Regions from separate parts of the Saccharopolyspora sp. NPDC050642 genome, predicted to be linked through region 2. Evidence: riboswitches for the same ligand, from Rfam matches in the RefSeq annotation. Region 2 holds a riboswitch; each other region holds the start of a gene.

Region 1 (3,269 bases), on a different contig from region 2:
CAACGCGGGTAGCGTCGGAGGCGTCGGTGCGCGATCCTCGACGGGGATGTCACGCTTCGGCGCGCTGGAGGAGGCGATGTGACGATGAGCAGCGAGATGCGCGTCGTCGGCGTGCGAGTTGAACTACCAGCAAACCAGCCGATTCTGCTGTTGCGCGAGGCGCACGGCGAGCGTTACCTGCCGATCTGGATCGGCTCGGTCGAGGCGACCGCCATCGCGCTGGAGCAGCAGGGCGTGCGGCCGCAGAGACCCCTTACCCACGACCTGTTGAAGGACGTCATCGGCGCCCTCGGGCGCGACCTGGAACAGGTGCGGATCACCGACCTGCAGGACGGCACCTTCTTCGCCGAGCTGGTGTTCGACGGGGATGTGCGGGTCTCCGCGCGGCCGAGCGACTCGGTGGCGCTGGCGCTGCGCATCGGGGTGCCCATCCACGCCGACGAATCGGTGCTGGACGAGGCGGGGCTGATCATCCCGGACGAGCAGGAGGACGAGGTGGAGAAGTTCCGCGAGTTCCTGGACTCCGTCTCCCCGGAGGACTTCCGCGGCGCCGACACCTGAGCCCGCCGATCGACCGACGACACAGCCCGGCCCCCGTCTGCGCGAGCAGGCGGGGGCCGGGTCGTCAGGGTGCCCCGCGCGTCGCGTTGACCTCCCCGCGGGGCAGGCATACCGTCGAACTTACGCGAATTGCCCCGGTGTGATTCGGCCGCTGGGCGGTGTTCGCGGCCTCGGACCGCGATGGTCCGGGAGCTGGTGATCGTCGTCGTCGGCTTCGTGCCGGACGAGGGGAGGCAGGCGTGGTCGAGGAAGCGTCCAACCGGGATGCTGCCGTGGAGCAGGGCGAGCTGTTCCCCGACGCCTCGCTGCCGGACGAACTGGTCGGCTACCGGGGTCCGGCCGCCTGCCAGATCGCCGGCATCACCTACCGCCAGTTGGACTACTGGGCGCGCACCAAGCTGGTCGGCCCGTCCATCCGCGGCGCCGCCGGCTCCGGTTCGCAGCGGCTGTACTCGTTCAAGGACATCCTGGTGCTCAAGGTGGTCAAGCGGCTGCTGGACACCGGGGTGTCGCTGCACAACATCCGGGTCGCGGTGGAACACCTGCGCAACCGGGGAGTGCAGGACCTGGCCAGGCTGACGCTGTTCAGCGACGGGACGACGGTCTACGAGTGCACCTCTGCCGAGGAGGTGGTCGACCTGTTGCAGGGTGGCCAAGGGGTGTTCGGCATCGCCGTCAGCGGTGCGATGCGCGAGATCAGCGGCACGATCCACGACTTCCCGGCGGAACGGGCCGACGGCGCGGAGCTGGTCCCGATGGACGACGAGCTGTCCCGCCGGCGGCGCGACCGGCAGGCCGAGACCGGCTGAGCCGATCGGACCCGACCGGGTGGTGTGCGGCCGGTGACATCGCTGGTCCGCTCGGACCCCCTGATCGGGTAAGCTGCGGCACATCGCCGACCCCGTGCGGGAGAGTCCGGCCCGGCCTAGGCCGCGGTCGGCGCCGAAGGAGCAACCCTCCCCGACAACCTCTCAGGCCACCTGGACCGCACGGGCGAGATACCTCTGGAAAGAGGGCGCACCACGGCCGTGGTGCACCCCGCCGACGGTGCAAGCCCGGTTCCCGGGTGAAGCTCTCAGGCGTTCGCTTCGCGGACAGTGACAGAGGGGGAGAGCAGGGCAGTTCCGGCTGCCTGCCGCCCTTTGCCGCCGCGACGATTGAGGTTTGGCGATGACCGACGTGACCCACGACCGCATTCCCCTGGCCGCCCTGGAGCACGGCACGCCGTTCGCCGACCGGCACGTCGGCCCGATGCCGGCCGAGCTCGCGCGCATGCTCGACGTGATCGGTGTCGGCTCGCTGGAGGAGCTGGGGCAGAACGCCGTGCCGGACACGATCCGGGAAGGCGACCTGCAGCTGGCGCTGCCGGAGCCGGCCACCGAGTCCGAGGCGCTGGCCGAGCTGCGCGAGCTGGCGCGCCGCTGTCGCCCGCACACCGAGATGATCGGGCTCGGCTACTACGGCACGGTCACGCCGCCGGTGATCCTGCGCAACGTGCTGGAGAGCCCCGCCTGGTACACGGCCTACACGCCGTACCAGCCGGAGATCTCGCAGGGCCGGCTCGAAGCGCTGCTGAACTTCCAGACGATGGTCGCGGACCTGGCCGGGGTGCCGGTGGCCAACTCGTCGATGCTCGACGAGTCCACCGCCGCGGCCGAGGGCATGACTCTGGTGCGCCGCGCGGGCCGGTCGAAGTCGCCGCGGTTCGTGGTGGACGCCGACACGCTGCCGCAGACCATCGCGGTGATCGAGACCCGCGCGGAGCCGCTGGGCATCGAGGTCGTCGTCGCCGACCTCGCCGCGGGCGCGCAGGCGTTGCCGGACGGCGAGTTCTTCGGCGTGCTGCTGTCCTACCCGGGCGCTTCCGGTGCGGTGCGGGACCACGAGGAGATCATCGCGGAGGTCCACCGGCGCGGCGGGAAGGCCGTCGTCGCGGCCGACCTGCTGGCGCTGACGCTGCTGCGCTCGCCCGGCGAGATCGGCGCGGACGTGGTGGTCGGCAACACCCAGCGGTTCGGCGTGCCGATGGGGTTCGGCGGCCCGCACGCCGGGTTCATGGCCGTGGCCAAGGGCCTCGAACGGCAGCTGCCGGGGCGGTTGGTCGGCGTGAGCGTCGACGCCGACGGCAACCAGGCCTACCGGCTGGCGCTGCAGACCCGCGAACAGCACATCCGCCGCGAGAAGGCCACCAGCAACATCTGCACCGCGCAGGTGCTGCTGGCCGTCGTGGCGTCGATGTACGCGGTCTACCACGGTCCGGCCGGGCTGCGGTCGATCGCGACCCGCGCGCACCGGATGGCGGCGGTGCTCGCCGAGCAGCTGCGCCGCGGCGGCGTCGAGGTGCTGCACCAGGAGTTCTTCGACACGATCGTCGCGAAGGTGCCGGGCAAGGCCGACGACGTCGTCGCCACGGCCCGCCGGGGCGGCATCAACCTCCGTCGCGTGGACGCCGACCACGTCGGCATCAGCTGCGACGAGACCACCACGCGGGCGCACCTGGCGACGGTGTGGCAGGCCTTCGGCATCACCGGCGGTGACGTCGACGAGCTCGACATCGAGACGCCGGACGCGCTGCCCGCGGCGCTGGAGCGCACCTCGGAGTACCTGACCCACCCGGTGTTCCACACCCACCGCTCCGAGACCTCGCTGCTGCGCTACCTGCGGCGGCTGTCGGACAAGGACATCGCGCTGGACCGCAGCATGATCCC
Region 2 (3,269 bases):
GGCCCGCCCTGCTGGCCCGGGAACACCGCCGAGTTGAACTTCTTCGCGAACTCCGTGTCCGCCGACAGGATCACGCCACCGCGCGGACCGCCGAGCGTCTTGTGCGTGGTGGTGGTGACGACGTGGGCGTGCGGCACCGGGCTCGGGTGCAGCCCGGCGGCCACCAGGCCGGCGAAGTGCGCCATGTCGACCATCAGGTAGGCGCCGACCTCGTCGGCGATCTCCCGGAACCGCTTGAAGTCCAGCTGCCGCGGGTACGCCGACCAGCCGGCGATGATCAGCTGCGGCTTGTTCTCCCGCGCCAGCTTGGCGACCTCGTCCATGTCGACGCGGTGGTCGTCCTCGCGCACGTGGTACGGCACCACGTTGTAGAGCTTGCCGGAGAAGTTGATCCGCATGCCGTGGGTCAGGTGACCGCCGTGCGCCAGGTCCAGGCCCATGATCGTGTCACCCGGCTTGAGCAGCGCGAACATCGCAGCCGCGTTGGCCTGCGCGCCCGAGTGCGGCTGCACGTTGGCGAAGCTCGCGCCGAAGAGCTCCTTGACCCGGTCGATGGCCAGCTGCTCGATGACGTCGACGTGCTCGCAGCCGCCGTAGTAGCGGCGGCCCGGGTAGCCCTCGGCGTACTTGTTGGTCAGCACCGAGCCCTGCGCCTCGAGGACGGCCTGCGGTGCGAAGTTCTCCGAGGCGATCATCTCCAGCGTGCTCTGCTGGCGGTTGAGTTCGGCGCCGACCGCCGCCGCCACCTCGGGGTCCACCGCGGCCAGCTGGTCGTTGAACAGGTCCGGTGTCGACATGGTGTTGCCTCCTGTGTATTTCTCTTCAGGCATTGCGGCGGTAGAACGGCAGCTCGACGACCTGCACCGCGACGGCCTTGCCGCGGATGTCGACCTGCAGCTGCGTGCCGGGTTCGCTGTGGTCGCGGTCCACGTAGGCCATCCCGATCGGGTGGCCGAGCGTCGGGGAGGGGGCGCCGCTGGTCACGACGCCGATCTCGGCGCCGTCGGCGTCCAGCACGCGGTAGCCGTGCCGGGGCGCCCGGCGCTGCTCGGTGCTCAAGCCGACCAGCGTGCGCTCGGTGGGCTTCTCGGCCGCGGCGGCCAGCGCGTCCTTGCCGACGAAGTCGCCGGCCTTGTCCAGCTTGACCACCCGGCCGAGGTTGGCGTGGAAGGGCGTGAGCTCGGCGGACAGCTCGTTGCCGTACAGCGGCATGCCGGCCTCCAGCCGCAGCGTGTCGCGGCAGGACAACCCGGCGGGCTGCAGCCCGTGCTCGGCGCCGGACTCGGTCAGCGCCTGCCAGACCGCCTCGGCGTCGCCGGGCTCGGTGAACAGCTCGAAGCCGTCCTCGCCGGTGTAACCGGTGCGCGCCAGCAGCACGTCCTTGCCCGCGACCCGGCTGCGGTAGCCCGCGTAGTACTTGACCTCGGCGAGGTCGGTGTCGGTCAGCGGCGCGAGGATCGCGACCGCGTTCGGGCCCTGCACCGCGATCAGCGCGTAGTCGTCGGAGACGTCCTGGTGCTCGGCGTCGAAGCCGCCGATGCGCTCGGCCAGCTCGGCGGAGACCACGGCGGCGTTCGCCGCGTTGGCCACCACCAGGAACTCCTCGTCGCCGAGCCGGTAGACGATCAGGTCGTCGAGCACGCCACCGGCGGCGTTGCAGATCATCGTGTAGCGGGCGCGGCCGGGCTTGATCGCGGACGCGTTGGCGACCAGCGCGTAGTCCAGCGCCGCGGCGGCCTGCGGCCCGCTGATCCGGATCTCACCCATGTGGGTCAGGTCGAACAGGCCGGCGCCGGTGCGCACCGCGTTGTGCTCGGCGGTGTCGCCCGAGTAGCGCAGCGGCATCCGCCAGCCGGCGAATTCGGTGAACGTCGCCCCGAGGGCTTCGTGCACGTGGTGCAAGGGCGTCTGTCGTGGCGACGACATGGTGAGACTCCTCCTGGTGGGCGCCGGTCGGCAGTCGAGGGCCGGTCAGCTCACTGAGTCCAACCTTATCGGGGATGCCTCGACCTCGACCTGCGCGGGCTTGCGCTGGTCGGGCGGTCTCCCCGGAGTCATTGGCCTGAGAGTTTCGCCGCCCGCGAGGGGGCGGCTTGCACCGTGGGCGAGAAGCGGGCGCTTCTGCTTTTCTCCGTGTTCGCCTGGTGCCGTGCGGTGCCGGTGCCTGAGAGTTTGCTGGGGAGAATTGCTCCTTCGGCGCTCCGGTCCCGGAACGGGCCGGAGTCTCTCCCGCACGACGTCGTGGGCGCGGTATTCGGTTGTGCGAACAGGACGCTACGAACCGGCGTGACCCACGTCAACCGGGCGGGTGAGTGATCTCAGGCGGAGAGCTCGCCGTACTGCTTCTCCAGGCCGTCGACCAGGGCGGCCAGGGCCAGCTCGAAGCTGTCGGCGTCGATCTCCGCCGCGTGCTCGCGGAGCAGGTGGGCCTTGTTCAGGTGCGGGAAGCGGTCGCCGTAGAGCGCCGCGTCGTCCGGGAAGCCGCCGCTGAAGGAGCCCATCGCCGAGCCCACCACCAGGTACTTCGTCGAGGCGCCGATCATCGTGGCGTAGCGCTGCGGCCAGCCCGCCCTGGTCAGGCCGCCGTGCACCGCGTCCGCCCGGCGCAGCGCGTTCTCCCGGCGGGCCGGGCCGTAGGCCAGGAACGGGACCAGGTTCGGGTGGGCGATCAGGGCGGCCCGGTAGGAGCGCGCCCAGGTGCGGAGGCCGGTCGTCCAGTCCGCGTCGAAGCCGGAGACGTCCACCGCGGTCATCACGTCGTCGGCGATCTCGTGCAGCAGCTCGTCCTTGGTCGACACGTGGTTGTACAGCGACGCCGCGCGGACGCCGAGCCGTTCGGCCAGCCGCCGCATGGACAGCGCTTCGAGACCGTCGGCGTCGATGATCTCCAGGCCGATCCGCCGGATGCGTTCCGGCGACAGCCGGGGGGTGGTCGGTCTGGGCACGTCTTCTCCTCGTCGGATCCCTTGCGGCGGTCGCCGGGACCGCCTTAGGCTGCCACAAAACTAACGACGTTAGTTAGCTGGCCGCAGGAAAGGATCCGGCGATGGTCGACTTCTCGCTGTCCGACACAGAACGCGACATCCGCGACTGGGTGCGCAACTTCGTCCAGCGCGAACTGGTGCCGCTGGAACAGGAGGTGCTGCGCCGCGAGCGCGCCGGGGAACGCGGCCTGACCAAGGACGAGCAGCGGGAACTGCAGGACAAGGCGAAGCAGGCCGGGTTCTGGGGCGTGCAGACGCCCGAGGAGTACGGCGGCATGGGCCTGT
Region 3 (3,269 bases), on a different contig from region 2:
GCAGGTCCGGCCAGCCGCCCGCGCCCGCCCGGTCCGGCACCAGGGCGTAGAGCATGGTGCCGATCTCGGTGACCAGCGGGCGCCGCCCGATCCCGCGCGTGATCCACTCCCACATCGCCAGCCGGTGCCCCTCCGCGGGCCCGGCGGACGACGGCATTTCGATCGCGACGACCCGATGCGCCTCGTTGGGCACGGCGAGCTCGTTCACGGCCACCCGCCAGCCCTCGCCCCCCTCCAGCAGCAGCCGCACCTGCTCGGCGGACCGGCGGCGCTCCGCGTCCGCCACCGCCCGCCACCGCAGCAGTTGCAGCGCGACCAGCGGCGCGGTGTCGGCGAACGCGGTGGAGCGCTCCTCGGAGACCTCCCCGGGCACCACGGCCCACATCGAGCCGAGCAGCTCGCCGCCCATCCGGATCGGCACCACCAGGCGGGGCAGGGTGCCGTCCTGCTGGGCGGGCACGAAGATCGCCGAACTGCCCTTGCTGAGCTGGCGGAACGTGCCGCGGGCCCGGAACTTGGCGAGCACCTCGTCGGGCTGCTTCCGGCCCATGATCGTCGACACCCGCGCCGGGTCGGTCAGGTCCTGCCGGGCGGAGTAGGCCAGGACCTGGGAGTGCGCGTCCTCGATCGTGACCGGCGCGTCCACCACGTCGGCGACCGCGTCGGCGAGGCGGAACAGGTCGCCGACCCCGGTGCCGCGCGCGTCGGCCTCCTCGATGCCGGTCCCGGCCAGCGCCGCCCGGATCAGCCACACCAACTGCGCCCAGCCGGTACCCGGCCGGACCTCCACCAACGCCACTCCGGCTTCCTCGGCCGCCGCGGCCACCGCGTCGTCCGCCGAGATCGGCGGCTTGAGCAGCACCGCTGCCGCGCCCTGCGCGCCGCAGGCCCTCGCCAGCCGCTTCGCCTGCTCGCGATCCGCGACGGCCACGCCCAGCACGAGGTCGCCGCCCGCCGCGGTCGGCGGCTCATCGGGTTCGGCGATGACGACGTCCCCTACGCAGACCGTCGGCTCTGGGCTGACCACGGTGCGCAGCAGTGTGGGGCCGACCCGTTCGACCAGCGCCCGGATGTCCAGCATCACCGGCCTCCTGAGTGCTTCGGGCCGCCGCCGGTCAGGTGGGGGAGGGCATTGACACCAGGGCTGGCCCGTTTATCGTTGCTGAGCACATCGACAATCGCATACCGGCCGTCGACCCCGTGCGGGAGAGACCTTGAGGGCTCACGCCGAGCCGTCAGGGCGCCGAAGGAGCAAGACTCCCCACAAACTCTCAGGCACCCATGACCGTTCGGGCGAGGCAACTCTGGAAAGCGCGCGTCATCCCTGACGCTCCACCCACGGTGCAAGCCGCGAGAAACCGCGGCGAAGCTCTCAGGTTCCGAAACAGAGGGGGAGGCCCAGCCCCGCTCGGGCATCCCTGCCCCCGAAAGCCTTGGAGCCTCCCGCCATGTCCCTGCCTGCGAACCTGCGCTATACCGAAGAGCACGAGTGGATCGAGGACCGCGACGAGCTGGTCCGGATCGGCATCACCCAGCACGCCGCGGACGCGCTCGGCGACATCGTCTTCGTGCAGCTGCCCGAGGTGGGGGAGCAGATCGAGGCGGGCCAGGCCTGCGGCGAGCTGGAGTCCACGAAGTCCGTCAGCGACCTGTTCGCGCCGGTCACCGGCGAGGTCGTGGCGATCAACGAGTCCGTCGTGGACGATCCGGCGCTGGTCAACTCCGAGCCCTACGGCGAGGGCTGGCTGCTGGAGGTGCGCACCTCCGACACCGGTGCTCTGCTCACCGCCGAGCAGTACGCCGCGGTGATCGCGGAGTAGCGGGGATTAGGCGAGGGAGGAGACGGTCAATGGCGATCAGCGTCTTCGACCTGTTCTCGGTCGGTATCGGGCCGTCCAGTTCGCACACGGTCGGCCCGATGCGCGCGGCCCGGCTGTTCGTGCAGCGGTTGCACGGCGAGGGACGGTTGCCGCAGGTCAAGCGGATCAAGGCGGAACTGTTCGGGTCGCTCGGCGCGACCGGGCACGGGCATGGCAGCCCGAAGGCGGTGCTGCTCGGCCTCGAGGGGCACAGCCCGGAGACCGTCGACCCGGCGGCGGTGGAGGGCCGGGTCGCCGAGATCCGGGAGACCGGGCGGCTGCGGCTCGACGGCGTGCAGGAGATCCGGTTCACCGTGGACCGCGACCTGGTGATGCACCGGCGCAAGTCGCTGCCGCTGCACCCCAACGGGATGCGGTTCACCGCGACCGGCACCGACGGGGTCGAGCTGGAGAGCGCGGTCTACTACTCGGTCGGCGGCGGTTTCGTCGTCGACGAGGACGCCACCGGCACCGATCGGATCAAGCCCGACGCGACCGCGGTGCGGTACCCGTTCCGGACCGGCGCGGAACTGCTCGCCCGCACCGAGGAGTCCGGGCTGCCGATCAGCGGCGTCATGCTGGCCAACGAGCTGTCCTGGCGCGGCGAGGACGCCGTGCACAAGGAGCTGCTGGGCATCTGGCAGGTCATGCGCGAATGCGTGGACAACGGATGCCGGAACTCCGGTGAACTGCCCGGCGGGCTCAAGGTCCGGCGGCGGGCGGCGGAGCTGGCCGCTTCGCTGACCGAGCACGACGATGCGCTGGAGTGGGTGACGCTCTTCGCGCTCGCGGTGAACGAGGAGAACGCGGCCGGCGGGCGCGTGGTGACCGCGCCGACCAACGGCGCGGCCGGGATCGTCCCCGCGGTGCTGCACTACTACATGCGGTTCGTGCCGGGCGCCGACGACGCCGGCGTGGTGCGCTTCCTGCTCGCGGCCGGTGCGGTCGGCGTGCTGTTCAAGGAGAACGCATCGATCTCCGGTGCCGAGGTCGGCTGCCAGGGCGAGGTCGGGTCGGCGTGCTCGATGGCGGCCGCCGGGCTCGCCGAGGTGCTCGGCGGGACCCCGAGCCAGGTGGAGAACGCCGCGGAGATCGCGATGGAGCACAACCTCGGGCTCACCTGCGACCCGATCGGCGGTCTCGTGCAGATCCCGTGCATCGAGCGCAACGCGGTCGCGTCGGTGAAGGCGATCACGGCGGCGCGGATGGCGCTGCGCGGCGACGGCACCCACTTCGTCTCGCTGGACAAGGTCATCAAGACCATGCGCGAGACCGGCCGGGACATGAAGGTCAAGTACAAGGAGACGGCTCGCGGCGGCCTCGCCGTCAACGTCATCGAGTGCTGACCCGCCGCACGCCCGGTGAGTGCATGGGAACTTTCCTGTCACCACCGGGCCGTGTGGTGCGTGC

What was found. A riboswitch is a leader RNA that binds a small molecule or an ion and turns the genes downstream of it on or off. The one in region 2 is predicted to bind glycine.
Region 1: it holds a riboswitch for glycine, as region 2 does, so the genes downstream of both, gcvP (aminomethyl-transferring glycine dehydrogenase) here and gcvT (glycine cleavage system aminomethyltransferase GcvT) in region 2, are expected to answer to the same signal.
Region 3: it holds a riboswitch for glycine, as region 2 does, so the genes downstream of both, gcvH (glycine cleavage system protein GcvH) here and gcvT (glycine cleavage system aminomethyltransferase GcvT) in region 2, are expected to answer to the same signal.

The regions. Positions count from the first base shown of each region.
Region 1 covers NZ_JBFAIN010000003.1:128,696-131,964, reverse strand. Annotated here, with positions in the region: gene AB0H93_RS07330 (bifunctional nuclease family protein) at 85-561, shown strand; gene AB0H93_RS07325 (MerR family transcriptional regulator) at 801-1,370, shown strand; glycine riboswitch at 1,458-1,559, shown strand; gene gcvP (aminomethyl-transferring glycine dehydrogenase) at 1,732-3,269, shown strand, end outside.
Region 2 covers NZ_JBFAIN010000017.1:147,832-151,100, reverse strand. Annotated here, with positions in the region: gene glyA (serine hydroxymethyltransferase) at 1-797, opposite strand, end outside; gene gcvT (glycine cleavage system aminomethyltransferase GcvT) at 823-1,926, opposite strand; glycine riboswitch at 2,042-2,142, opposite strand; glycine riboswitch at 2,143-2,242, opposite strand; gene AB0H93_RS25205 (TetR/AcrR family transcriptional regulator) at 2,319-2,945, opposite strand; gene AB0H93_RS25200 (acyl-CoA dehydrogenase family protein) at 3,047-3,269, shown strand, end outside.
Region 3 covers NZ_JBFAIN010000012.1:38,016-41,284, forward strand. Annotated here, with positions in the region: gene AB0H93_RS20035 (helix-turn-helix domain-containing protein) at 1-1,081, opposite strand, end outside; glycine riboswitch at 1,194-1,298, shown strand; gene gcvH (glycine cleavage system protein GcvH) at 1,449-1,820, shown strand; gene AB0H93_RS20045 (L-serine ammonia-lyase) at 1,850-3,205, shown strand.